DNA from 4 places in the Streptomyces sp. NPDC050416 genome. Region 1 is predicted to be linked to each of the others. Evidence: riboswitches for the same ligand, from Rfam matches in the RefSeq annotation. Region 1 holds a riboswitch; each other region holds the start of a gene.
The links. A riboswitch is a leader RNA that binds a small molecule or an ion and turns the genes downstream of it on or off. The one in region 1 is predicted to bind cyclic di-AMP.
Positions count from the first base shown of each region.

Region 1 (3,200 bases):
CCACCGTGAACCTGATCGGCAACGGCACCTACGCCCTGCTCACCCACCCCGAGCAGCGCGCGCGCCTCCAGTCGTCCCTCGCCGCCGGGGAGACCAGCCTCCTGGAGACCGGCGTCGAGGAACTCCTGCGCTTCGACGGCCCCGTCGAACTCGCCACCTGGCGGTTCGCCACCCAGCCCCTCACCATCGGCGGGCAGCACATCTCGCCCGGCGACCCGGTCCTCGTCGTGCTGGCCGCCGCGGACCGGGACCCGGAGCGGTTCGCCGATCCGGACGTGCTCGACCTCGCCCGCCGCGACAACCAGCACCTCGGTTACGGCCACGGCATCCACTACTGCCTCGGCGCCCCGCTCGCCCGCCTGGAGGGTCAGACCGCGCTCGCCACGCTCCTCACCCGCCTCCCGGACCTGCGGCTGGCGGCGGATCCGGCCGAGCTGAGATGGCGCGGCGGCCTCATCATGCGCGGTCTGCGCACGCTGCCGGTGGAGTTCTCACCGGCTAAACATGACACGCCGTCAGACCTGTGATCTTCACGTGATCTGCGCGGCATGAACTTGTGACAAGTGATCGTCTGCCGATACGTTCACCCATCATCAGCGCGGCCCGGGAGACCCTGCGCCGCGCCGGTCACTGCTGTCTCGCGAAAGGTCTCCGTATGCTCTCCGGGAACGGTCGGCACCGTCGCCCCCGCCAGGCTCCGGCTCTCCTCGTCGCGGCCGGGGTCACCGGCTCCGCCATCGCGATCCCGCTCCTCGGGGCCTCCGGTGCCAGCGCGGCCGACGGCGCGACCTGGGACCGGGTCGCGGACTGCGAGACCGGCGGCGCCTGGAGCCAGAACAGCGGCAACGGATACTTCGGCGGCCTCCAGTTGTCCCAGGAGGACTGGGAGAACCACGGCGGCCTCGACTACGCCCCGAGTGCCGACCTGGCCAGCCGCTCCCAGCAGATAGCCGTGGCCGAGAGAATCCTCGCCGACCAGGGGGTCGGCGCCTGGCGTACCTGCGGTCTGCTCTCCGGCCTCGAACAGGACAAGGGCTCGGACACGTCCGACTCCTCCGCTCCGACGGACTCACCCGGACTGCTCGACTCCTCCGAGTCGGACGAAACCGCCAATTCCGACAAGTCATCTGATTCTGCCGATTCCTCGACACACGACCAGTCGCAGGAACAGTCACAGGATCAGTCGCAGGACCAGGAGCCCGGCAGTTCCCCGTCGCCCACTCCCGAGAGTGACGAGCCCGCCAAGTCGCCTCAGGACGGGGGTTCTTCGGCCCCGACCGACACCACCTCCGGCCGCCACCGCGGCCCCAGCGCCGACGAGGACGCCAAGGCCGAGGACGGCCGCCCGTCCGGGTCCGCCGGACGGCACGCCTCGCGCGACGGCGAGGCCGCCCGGGAGGCGACGGACGGCTCCTACACCGTCCGCCCCGGCGACAGCCTCTGGTCCATCGCGAACTCTCTTGATCTCAGCGGCGGATGGCGCACGCTCTACGTCGGGAACGAGACGGCTGTCGGCACCGACCCGAACCTCATCCGCCCCGGTCAGAAGCTCACGGTAGGGGTCGAAGCGGACGAGCGGTAGGCGGTGGGGCAGTACGGAAACGGGGGCGGAAGTCACCCCGAAACCGTGCGAGTTCACGTCACTGTTCGTGGCTAATGTCCCTTATCGGTGCGGTGAGAGATAGATCTCAGAAGCCCTGATCGTCTTTGAAATTCCGCCGATCGCATGTCTACGGTCATGACCGCTCGCCACCGCGAGCCCCGGCTGCCGCAACGCCGAATCCTGCCAGCGGCCGCACGGGAACAGTCGTCGCGTCAAGCGCCGTAGGCAGGAGCGGGGGACCCAAGGTAGGTGTCCGACCGGCCAGTTGGCCGGAAGGGCTTGGGGTGAAGCCGCGTCCCGGGAGGGACGCGGCCGGGCAACTCAACCGGCCCGAACCCGACAGCTCACCTCGCAGGCGTCGGTGAGGGGATCTCTCCATGCTGTTTTCCGGCAAGGGCACGCACCGCCGTCCGTCCAAGGCCTCTCGGGTCATCGCCATCGCCGGTGTCACCGGTGCCGCCGTCGCCGCCCCGCTGATGGCGGCCGGCAACGCCTCCGCCGCCACCGCCTCCGAGTGGGACGCCGTCGCCCAGTGCGAGTCCGGCGGCAACTGGTCCATCAACACCGGCAACGGCTACTACGGCGGTCTGCAGTTCTCCGCCTCCACCTGGTCCGCGTACGGCGGCACCCAGTACGCCTCCACCGCCGACCAGGCCACCAAGGACCAGCAGATCCAGATCGCCGAGAAGGTCCTCGCGAGCCAGGGCAAGGGTGCCTGGCCGGTCTGTGGCAAGGGCCTGTCGAGCGCCGGCTACAGCGGCGGCTCCGAGCAGAGCAGCGGCTCCACCGAGACCCGCCAGACCGAGCAGCAGCCGGCCTCCCGCTCCGACGAGCGCCCGGCCCAGACCCAGAAGACCCAGAAGACCGTCACCACCCCGACCGGCAAGAAGGTCAAGAAGGGCGACGGCGAGTACAAGGTCGTCAAGGGTGACACCCTCAGCTCCATCGCGACCGAGCAGAAGGTCGAGGGCGGCTGGGAGAAGCTGTTCGAGCTGAACAAGGACATCATCACGGACGCCAACCTGATCTACCCGGGCCAGCAGCTGCACCTGAAGTAAGCAGCGGCCCACCCCCGTCCCCACGGGCTCCCCGCCCCGGTGCGTCATCCCCCGTGCGCGCCGGGGCGGGGTTTTTTTCTGCCGGTCTTTTCTGCCGGTCTTTGCGAACCGGCTTTGTTCCGTTCGGAAACAATTTACTCTCGGTTCTGTCCATGGGGTGGGCGACCCGGTGGCCGATCGCCCGGAGCCGGTTAGGCTCATGTCGCGAGCCACCGCGGCCCGCGCCTCGCCGGGCCCCGCGGCCCGCGTACCCGCGTCACATGAAGAAGGAGATGCTCGTGCCGTCCATCGACGTCGTCGTAGCCCGGGAAATCCTGGACTCCCGAGGCAACCCCACGGTCGAGGTCGAGGTCGGCCTCGACGACGGCAGCACCGGTCGTGCCGCCGTCCCGTCCGGCGCCTCCACGGGCGCCTTCGAGGCCATCGAGCTGCGCGACGGCGACTCGAACCGCTACCTCGGCAAGGGTGTGGAGAAGGCCGTCCTCGCGGTCATCGAGCAGATCGGCCCGGAGCTCGTCGGCTACGACGCCACCGAGCAG
Region 1 covers NZ_JBITII010000009.1:99,626-102,825, reverse strand. The annotation lists gene ACIBL4_RS26780 (cytochrome P450) at 1-527, shown strand, start outside; gene ACIBL4_RS26775 (transglycosylase family protein) at 656-1,582, shown strand; cyclic di-AMP (ydaO/yuaA leader) riboswitch at 1,811-1,976, shown strand; gene ACIBL4_RS26770 (transglycosylase family protein) at 1,981-2,661, shown strand; gene eno (phosphopyruvate hydratase) at 2,940-3,200, shown strand, end outside.

Region 2 (3,200 bases), on a different contig from region 1:
AGAGGGCGAGCGCCCCGCCCGCGAGCCAGTGGTCGCCGCGCCCCTCGGCCACCTGCCGCACATCGAAGCGGGCCAGGGTGAGGACGTACAGCACGAGCCCCAGCCAGAACAGCACCAGCGCCGCGTGCGCGAGCCAGGCCGCCGACTCGGCCGCGGCGAGCGTGGCACCGAGTACCGCGAGCCCCTGCGTGGCCATGCAGCGCGCGAACACCGTCCCGGGCCTGCGCCGCTCCCCGTCCTGCGCCGGGAGGACCAGTGGCACCGGCCAGAGCAGCACGGCCAGCACCAGCAGGGCCGCGGCCAGGGACTGCGCGCCGGCCGCCGAGAAGCCGGTGCCCAGGACGGCCGTCGCCGCCACGGTGGTGAGGGCGGCCGTCGCCACGGTGTCCACCAGGCCCGGCACTCCCGCGTACGCCCGCCATCCCGTGCCCGCCAGCAGCAGCCGCAGCGTGAAGTCGGCGGCGAGCAGCAGCCACGCCGCGCAGCCCAGACCGAGGGCGATACGGGACAGGCCGCCGTACCCCGCCAGGTCCAGACCGACCGACAGGGTGCCGGTCGCCAGCACGGCGGCGCCGGCGGACGGCGCGCGCTGCGCCCACCAGGCGGTGGAGGGGGAGGGGCCGGGCATGGGCCCGATGCTAGGAGGCGCCGCGCGCGTTGCGAGCGGGGCACGCGCGCGGGCGCCTCAAAAACGCGAGAGCGCCCCCATACGCGCGTGCCCTCCGTGAAGTACGGCCTCAGGCCGGCCGCACCACGCTGTGGATCGCCGACTCGCCGTCGTAGTAGATCGACTCCTCGCGCACATAAGTGCCGGGCTTCGGGGCGTGGATCATCATGCCGTTGCCGATGTAGATGCCGACGTGGGTGACGTCGTCGTAGAAGAAGACCAGGTCACCGGGCTGGGCGTCGGTCAGCGGGACCGTGGTGCCGGCGTTGACCTGGTCGTAGGTCGTGCGCGGCAGGGTGACGCCCGCGGCCTTCCAGGCGGCCTGGGTGAGACCGGAGCAGTCGTAGGAGCCGGGGCCGACGGCGCCCCAGACGTACGGCTTGCCGATCTGGGCGCGGGCGAAGGCGAGCGCCTTCTCGGCCTTGGTGGCGTACGAGGAATCGGCCGGGGCCGTCGAGGTGGACGAGCCGGAGCCCGTGGACGAGGACGAGCCCGTGGACGAGGAGCCGCTGTCCTGCTGCTGGGCGGCCTGCTCCTGCGCCTGCTGCTGCGCGGCCTGCTGCCGGGCCAGCTCGGCGGCCTTGCGGGCGGCCTCCTGCTGCTTCTCCCGCTCGATCGCCGCGAGGCGTGCCTTCTCCTCGGCGGTCAGCTTCGACAGCAGGTCGCGCGCGTCGGCGAGCTTCCGCTGGACGGTGGCCTTGGCCGTCTTCAGGTCGCCCTGGGTCTCGGTGAGCGTCTCGAGGCTCTCGGTGGCCTCCTGGCGCTTCTTCATCGTCTCGGACTGCTGGGTGACGTAGTCGTCGACCGCGACCTTCTGACGGCCGGTCATCCGGTCCATCAGCTGGGTCTGGTCGAAGTAGTCCTGCGGGGTGTCCGCGAGCAGGAACGTCGCCGTGTCCGGGGCGGAGGCGCCGGTGCGGTACTGGGCGGCGGCGAAGGAACCGAGTTCCTCCCGTGCCTCGTTGAGCTTCTGGGTGCGCTTGGCGACGTCGTCGAGGAGGGTGTCGACGCGCTTGCTCTGCTTGGTGGTCTTCTCCTTGGCCGAGTTGTACTTGTCGGTCGCCGACTCGGCCTGGCGGTACAGGTCGTCGACCTTCTTCTCGACTTCCTCGAGACTCGGCTTGTCGTCGGCCTCGGGGGCGGCATTGGCCGACTGGGACAGCAGGGCGACGGACGTGAGGGCCGCCGTTGCCAGGGCGGGGGTCCGTATGCCTGCGACGCGCGTACCAGCGGGACGCGACTTGCGGTGCGACGCCAAGGGAGGCGACTCCTTCCATGCTCCGCCTACCGGGTTAGCTGTCGGGTTCGGGCGGGTACATCGGAAGGGTTGCCCTACTGCCGTCTCCGTGGAGGGAGTCCGGCCGATTCACCCCAGAGTTCTCGGTTGGGTCCCCGGCTCCGGCTGCCGCTGCGGCACACCGGACTCGGCGGAGGCCGCGCGGCCCGGCGACGTTCGCCGGTGGGGGTCGTGCGGCCTGCCCGCACGGTAGCCAACTCGTGTTGCCCTTGTGAAGGTTGATGGGCGATATGCCCGATACATTTTCGTGACCTTAGTCGAAAGCGTCGCCGAGAGTCATCGACGGAGGGGCGTTGGTCACGAGTTCGTCATAATTGTGACAGTCGTAGCGGACTGTGATCGTGCGTGGATACAGGGTGATGAGGGGTTCCTTTCGGCGATGTTCTCAGGGCGGCGGCGGGCTGTCAGTGGGGCGCCCTAGACTCGGAGAGCGATGAGCAGCCTCTTTGACGACAGCTTCCTGGCGGACCTCCAGGCCCAGCGGGGCCCCGCGGACGAGCCCCCGCCGCCACCCGAGGACGATCACGTACCGGAGCCGGTTCCGGACGATCTGTTCGGCGGGAAGTTCGACGTGCCCCCGGACCGGGACGCCTACTACCGCGACGGTGCCCCGCGCCCGCCGGTGGACACCGCCGCCCTCCTGGAGGGGCTGAACGACAACCAGCGCGCCGCCGTCGTCCACTCCGGCTCCCCGCTGCTCATCGTGGCCGGCGCCGGCTCCGGCAAGACCCGCGTGCTCACGCACCGCATCGCCCACCTGCTCGCCGAGCGGGGCGTGCACCCGGGGCAGATCCTCGCGATCACCTTCACCAACAAGGCCGCCGGCGAGATGAAGGAGCGCGTCGAGCAGCTCGTCGGCCCGCGGGCGAACGCGATGTGGGTGATGACCTTCCACAGCGCGTGCGTGCGCATTCTGCGGCGCGAGAGCAAGAAGCTCGGCTTCACGTCCTCGTTCTCGATCTACGACGCCGCCGACTCCAAGCGCCTGATGGCCCTGGTCTGCCGGGACCTGGACCTCGACCCCAAGCGCTTCCCGCCGAAGTCCTTCAGCGCCAAGATCAGCAACCTGAAGAACGAGCTGATCGACGAGGAGGACTTCGCCGCCCAGGCCACGGACGGCTTCGAGAAGACCCTCGCCCAGGCCTACGCGATGTACCAGTCGCGGCTGCGCGAGGCGAACGCCCTCGACTTCGACGACCTGATCATGACGACGGTCAACCTGCTGCGCGCCTTCCC
Region 2 covers NZ_JBITII010000002.1:575,738-578,937, reverse strand. The annotation lists gene ACIBL4_RS07645 (hypothetical protein) at 1-628, opposite strand, end outside; gene ACIBL4_RS07640 (NlpC/P60 family protein) at 738-1,925, opposite strand; cyclic di-AMP (ydaO/yuaA leader) riboswitch at 1,934-2,107, opposite strand; gene pcrA (DNA helicase PcrA) at 2,398-3,200, shown strand, end outside.
Region 2: another riboswitch for cyclic di-AMP. It lies ahead of ACIBL4_RS07640 (NlpC/P60 family protein); the one in region 1 lies ahead of ACIBL4_RS26770 (transglycosylase family protein).

Region 3 (3,200 bases), on a different contig from region 1:
GCAGCCGGGTCGTAGTGTTGTAGTTGGCACCGTAGCCGGCGTAGTACGTCGTGAGGTGGTCGTACTCGTCCAGCGCCCCACCGCGCGGCGTGGCGAAGAGGTCGGCCGGGGAGCGGACGTCGGTCGCGTTCCAGAAGTTGTTGAGGTCCGAGACACGGTCGTTGGCCCCGCCCTCGGAGACGGGCGTGGCGGTGTACTCGAGGGCGTACGGCCCTTCGAGCCGCTGCCTGAACCATACGGTCGCGCCGCTCGGTACGTCGATCTCCAGAACACCACGGGACGCGGTGACGGTGCCGCCGTCCTGGAGTTCGGTCGCCCACTGGGCGAGGCCGTGATGGAAGTCGTCTCGGGCGATGAGGCGGCGGTGCCGGGGCGCGGCGTGCGCGGCGCCCGTCGGGACGAGGGCCGCCACGGCGGCTCCGGCGGCCAGGCTGGCGAACGCTCTGCGGGAGGTCGGCACGGGACACATCTCCTTGGTGATCCGCCTGGAAGGATCTAGAAAGCGCTTGCGCTCCGGATGGGATCACTGTGTCCCAACTGCCGCCCGCTGTCGATCCCTTGGGGCGATCGGAAGGTGCGCGCACACACCGAAGGCCGGACCCGGGGATCGGGGTCCGGCCTTCGGTCGCGTGTCAGGCAGGTGGTGACGCGGTCGGTCAGCCGACGGAGACGCCGTGCGAGCGCAGGAAGGCGACCGGGTCCACGTCCGAGCCGTAGTCCGGCGTGGTGCGGATCTCGAAGTGCAGGTGCGGTCCGGTCACGTTGCCGGTGGCACCGGACAGGCCGATCTGCTGCCCGGCGCTCACGGTCTGGCCGGCCGAGACGGAGAGCGAGGACAGGTGGGCGTACTGCGCGTAGCTGCCGTCGTTCAGCCTGATGACGACCTGGTTGCCGTACGCGCCGCCCCACCCGGCGGAGACGACCGTTCCCGCGCTGACGGCCTTGAGCGAGGTGCCGGTCGGGACGACGAAGTCGACACCGGTGTGGTAGCCGCTGGACCACATGCTGCCGGACATGTGGTACGGGGTGCCGACGGTGGCGCCCTCGACGGGGAGGGTGTAGCCGCTGGAGGTCGCGGCGGCCGACTTGGCGGCGGCCGGCTTGGCGGCGGCCGGCTTCGAGGGCGACTCGGCAGCGGACGACTTCGACGCCGGGGACTTCGAGGACTTGGATGGCGAGGCCTTCGACGGGGCCGGGGACCCGCTCGCCGCCGCCTTCTTGCCGATCGCCAGCTTCAGCCCCGGGTGGATCAGCGACGGGTCGTCGCCGACGGCGTCACGGTTGTCCGAGTAGAGCTTCTTCCAGCCGCCGTCGACGTGCTGCTCGTCGGCGATCTTCGCGAGGTAGTCACCGGCCCGCACGGTGTACGAGCGGGCGCCCGTAGCCTTTTCGGTGGCCTTCTTCTCGGCGGCCGGCGCGGACTGGACGGCCTTTTCCGGAGCCGACTGCGGGGTGGCGGCGTGGGCGCCGGCGGCCCCCATGAGTGGAAGGGCGAGAGCGGCCCCACCGGTTCCGGCGACGGCGATGGAGCGGGTGAAACGCTGGGACTTCGGGCGGCGATGCTTACCCTTCGCGGGCATGGCGAATTCCTCTCCGTCGCCTGCGAGGTGAGCTGTCGGGTTCGGACTGGAGATGCCCGGCCACGCCGAGGCGCGGCTTAACCCCAAGCCGTTCCGGGAACCGGAACAGGCGTCTTACCTGTGGGTCCCCCGCTCCTGCCGTACGTCGGGTCAGTGTGTGCGGGCTCCGGGCGGCGGCAGGATTAGGCGTCCGTCCGGATTGGTGGGGAACGTAAGCGACCAGGACGCAAAGGGACAAGCTCGCGGTTGCCCGTGACGGCGTTTTTCTTGACGCGCCGACATTTTTTCCGTCACGGAGCGTGGATTTCCGATCTCCAGCTCCCCGCAATTCCCCTGAATCACACCGAAATTACGTGCACATGGCAACAACACATCGTCACGAATATGACGATGCTCACGCACCCCGACCTCATCTCCTTTACAGCCGGGGCACGTTATGCCTAAACAACCGAAGCACTCTCCATTCGGACAGAAGGGCTATTTGCTCTTAAGCCGGACGACGGTGGCGTCCAGATCCCCGCGCAGACCGACCCGCAGCCCGTGATGGAGCAGCACGGCTCCCCGGTGAGTTTCGCCCGTTTCGAGGCATTCGTACGACGCCGCCGGGTCGAGACCCCGCAGCCGGAGCGGCGGAACGGGCTCGCCGTAGCGCTGCGCCTGGAGCCAGGCGAGGACGACGATCTCGTCGCCGAGGACGTACTGCACGGCGCTCAGGCCGCCCTCCGGCGGGCGCAGCCGGTACAGGTCGCCGCGCTGCACCACGGGCCGGATCTCCTTGTAGAGCTCCACCCAGTCCCGCGCCTCGGCGAGTTCCCGCTCCGTCCACTTCGTGAGGTCGCCGCCGACCCCGAGCACCCCGGCCATGGCGCTGACGAACCGGAACCGCAGGGAGCTGGCCCGGCGGTTGAGCATGGCGTTCGGGCTGTCGGTGACCCAGGCGGCCATGACCCGGGCCGGGTGGATCTGACTGAAGCCGTGCTGGATGGCGAGCCGGTCGAGCGGGTCGGTATTGTCCGAGGTCCACACCTGGTCCGTGCGGCCGAGCACACCGAGGTCGATCCGGCCGCCGCCGCCCGAGCAGGACTCGAAGGCCACCCCGGGGTGGGCGGCCCGCAGCCGGTCCAGCAGGGCGTACAGGGCGTGCACGTGGTCGACCCACAGCCGCTGCGGGTAGGGGTCGTCCGGCCACCCGGCGTCGGTGAAGCAGCGGTTGAAGTCCCACTTGACGTAGTCGATCGGCGCGCTGGACAGGAGCCCGTCGAGCTGCTCCCAGAGGTACTCCTGGACGTCCTCGCGGGCGAGGTTCAGTACGAGCTGATTGCGGAACTCCGTCCGCTTTCGTCCCGGTTGATACTGCACCCAGTCCGGGTGCGCGCGGTACAGCTCGCTGTCCGGGTTGACCATCTCCGGCTCGACCCAGATCCCGAACTGCATGCCGAGGCCGTGCACGTGCTCGGCGAGCGGCTTCAGGCCGCCCGGGAAGCGGTCGGGGTTGGGGGTCCAGTCGCCGAGCCCGGCCCGGTCACTCGTGCGCGTCCCGAACCAGCCGTCGTCGACCACGAACAGCTCGACACCCATGGCGGCGGCCCGCTCGGCGAGCGCCCGCTGCTGTTCCTCGGA
Region 3 covers NZ_JBITII010000001.1:589,695-592,894, forward strand. The annotation lists gene ACIBL4_RS02690 (DUF6250 domain-containing protein) at 1-460, opposite strand, end outside; gene ACIBL4_RS02695 (peptidoglycan DD-metalloendopeptidase family protein) at 657-1,580, opposite strand; cyclic di-AMP (ydaO/yuaA leader) riboswitch at 1,585-1,746, opposite strand; gene ACIBL4_RS02700 (alpha-galactosidase) at 2,058-3,200, opposite strand, start outside.
Region 3: another riboswitch for cyclic di-AMP. It lies ahead of ACIBL4_RS02695 (peptidoglycan DD-metalloendopeptidase family protein); the one in region 1 lies ahead of ACIBL4_RS26770 (transglycosylase family protein).

Region 4 (3,200 bases), on a different contig from region 1:
ACCAGCCCGATCGTCGCGGCCGCCACCCCCACCACCGTGACCGGGACGACGTACCGCGCGGCTTTGCGCCGCCCGGAGCGCTGCTCGTCGGCCTCCCCGGCGGTCGTGCTGTCGTCGGATGCGTACGGTGCCATGTGTGCCCTACCTCCGTGATCGGCGGCGGCTGTCCGTGTCGTGCACGCACTCGTCCCTGAGCCGCCATTCTCACCCGAACTGGTGAGGAGTGGTGCTTTCCGTGGTGACCATCTGACCAAATCGGCCGGCGAGATACGTCAGACCCCGGGCTCAACTCCACGTACTGCTGCGGTATGACACGAGAGGGCCGCATCTCCCCCGACCCGTAGGGGTCGTGGGGGAAAACGCGCTAACCGGCCCGGTGCACCACCGCGTCGGACAGCTCCACCAGCGCCGTCTTCGCGGTGCAGTCGGGCAGCGGCGCCAGCGCCGAGCGGGCGTCCTGGGCGTAGCGGACGGTGTCCCGCCGGGCCTGTTCCAGCGCCGGGTGGGCCCGCAGCAGGCGCAGGGCCTCGGCGTGCCGGTCGTCGTCGGTGAGGTCGGAGTCCAGCAGCTCGCACAGGGCGATGTCCTCCGCGAGTCCGAGCCGGGCCGCGCGCTCGCGCAGCCGCAGCACGGGGAGCGTGGGGATGCCCTCGCGCAGGTCGGTGCCGGGCGTCTTGCCGGACTCGTGGGAGTCGGAGGCGATGTCCAGGACGTCGTCCGCGAGCTGGAAGGCGACACCGAGCCGCTCGCCGTACTGGGTCAGCACGTCCACGACCGTGTCGTCGGCGCCGGACATCATCGCCCCGAACCGGCACGACACCGCCACCAGCGAGCCGGTCTTGCCGCCCAGCACGTCCAGGTAGTGCTCGACCGGGTCGCGGCCGTCCTGCGGTCCGGCCGTCTCCAGGATCTGCCCGGTCACCAGCCGCTCGAACGCCTCGGCCTGCACCCGCACCGCCTCCGGGCCGAGGTCGGCCAGGATGTGCGAGGCGCGGGCGAAGAGGAAGTCTCCGGTGAGGACCGCGACGGAGTTGCCCCAGCGGGCGTTCGCGCTCGCCACCCCGCGCCGCACCGTGGCCTCGTCCATCACGTCGTCGTGGTACAGCGTGGCGAGGTGGGTCAGCTCCACGACGACGGCCGAGGGCACGATCCCGGGCGCGTACCGGTCGCCGAACTGGGCGGCGAGCATCACGAGCAGCGGACGGAACCGCTTGCCACCGGCCCGGACCAGGTGCTGGGCGGCCTCCGTGATGAAGGGCACCTCACTCTTGGTGGCCTCGAGCAAGCCTTCCTCGACAGCCGCCATCCCGGCCTGGACATCGGCCTCCAGAGCCTGGTCCCGCACGCTCAGCCCGAACGGCCCGACGTCGGTCACGAGGGGTCTCCTGTCTGCTGGTGTCTGCCGGTGATTACGCGGTTTGTCGATAGGTCGCTGCCATCACTCGAGTCAGCGTATCCGGTCACGTTTCGATCACCGCCAGCGCCCAGGGTTACAGGCCGGGTGGTATCCGATCAGGACCGCAATGTTTTCGATCAGCTCATAAGAGCAGACATTTATCGACTTACCCGTCAATAGCGAGCTATGCACGATTTGCGGCGTTGGATAAGCGAATTCCCCTAAGTGCAAATCGCCCCACGGACTCGTGATCAGTGAGTTGAGTCACGTTATCCCCTGTGACATCCCACTCCGGCACCGACCCGTACCTCCTTCCGCCGCACGCAAGTTGAGCCTTGGCTTCAGCAAAGGATCAAGTGCCCCATACGCCCCTGACCAAGGTCAATCGCTCGATATGTGACTCCGGTGCTTGTTCCCGACATGTGCTCTCGCATACGTTCCGGGCCTGTCCGGCGGATCGCCGAATCCTGCCACCGCCCGGACACCCCACACGAACCCACTCACTCACGCAGGGCAGGAGCGGGGGACCCAGGTAAGTCGCCGGTCCGCGCAGCGGAACGGCTCGGGGTGAAGCCGCGTACGGCACACAGCGCCGTAGGCGGCCGGGCACCTCCCGGCCCGAACCCGACAGCTCACCTCGCAGGCGCCGGAGAGGAACATCCCCATGCCCCGAGGCAAGCACCGTCGTCCCAGAACCAGTCAGTTCACCCGTCGCGTCATGGCCGCCGGCACCGGCGGAGCGGCGCTCGTCCTGCCGCTGATCGGCGCGACGCAGGCCAGCGCCGCCCAGCCGGCCCAGAGCGCACCCACCGTCGCGCAGTCCGTGCCGCAGGCGGCCAAGACCGCCAAGTCCCTCACGTACACCGTCGCCAAGGGCGACTCGCTCGCCCGCATCGCGGACAAGTACGACGTGTCGGGCGGCTGGAAGCAGCTCTACAAGGACAACCGCGCCGCGGTCGGCGACAACCCGCAGCTGATCCACCCGGGTCTGAAGCTCACGGTGAAGACGGCCAAGGCGGACGCCGGGAAGAAGACGGCGACCAAGTCCTCCGCCCCCGCCAAGCCGGCCGCGAAGCCCGCCGGTGGCGTCGCCCAGGCCACCCAGGCCTCCGCGAAGACCTACGCGAACAACCTGGACGGCTGGATCCGCGAGGCGCTGGACATCATGGCGCAGAAGGGGATCCCGGGTTCGTACGACGGCATCTACCGCAACGTCATGCGCGAGTCGTCCGGCAACCCCCAGGCGATCAACAACTGGGACTCGAACGCCGCCAAGGGCACGCCGTCCAAGGGTCTGCTCCAGACCATCGACCCGACCTTCCAGGCCTACCACGTGGACGGCACGTCGTGGGACCCGTACGACCCGGTCGCCAACATCACGGCGGCCTGCAACTACGCGGCGGCGCGCTACGGCTCGATCGACAACGTCAACGGCCCGTACTGATCCGTCCCGCCCAGCAGCCGTTCGAGGACGACGGCGATGCCGTCGTCCTCGTTCGACAGGGTGACCTCGTCGGCCACGGCCTTGAGCTCGGGATGGGCGTTGGCCATGGCGACGCCGTGGGCGGCCCAGTCGAACATCGGGATGTCGTTGGGCATGTCACCGAAGGCGAGGGTGTCCGCCGGCCGCAGCCCCAGGTGCTCGGCGGCCAGCGCCAGGCCGGTGGCCTTGGTGATGCCGCACGGCTGGAGCTCGACCGTGCCGGGCCCCGACATCGTCACCGTCGCCAGTGAACCGACCACCGAGCGGGCCGTCGCCGCCAACTCGTCGTCCGACAGGTGGGGATGGCGCAGCAGCACCTTG
Region 4 covers NZ_JBITII010000002.1:770,851-774,050, forward strand. The annotation lists gene ACIBL4_RS08655 (outer membrane lipoprotein carrier protein LolA) at 1-134, opposite strand, end outside; gene ACIBL4_RS08660 (polyprenyl synthetase family protein) at 365-1,375, opposite strand; cyclic di-AMP (ydaO/yuaA leader) riboswitch at 1,884-2,057, shown strand; gene ACIBL4_RS08665 (transglycosylase SLT domain-containing protein) at 2,061-2,840, shown strand; gene ACIBL4_RS08670 (HAD family hydrolase) at 2,804-3,200, opposite strand, start outside.
Region 4: another riboswitch for cyclic di-AMP. It lies ahead of ACIBL4_RS08665 (transglycosylase SLT domain-containing protein); the one in region 1 lies ahead of ACIBL4_RS26770 (transglycosylase family protein).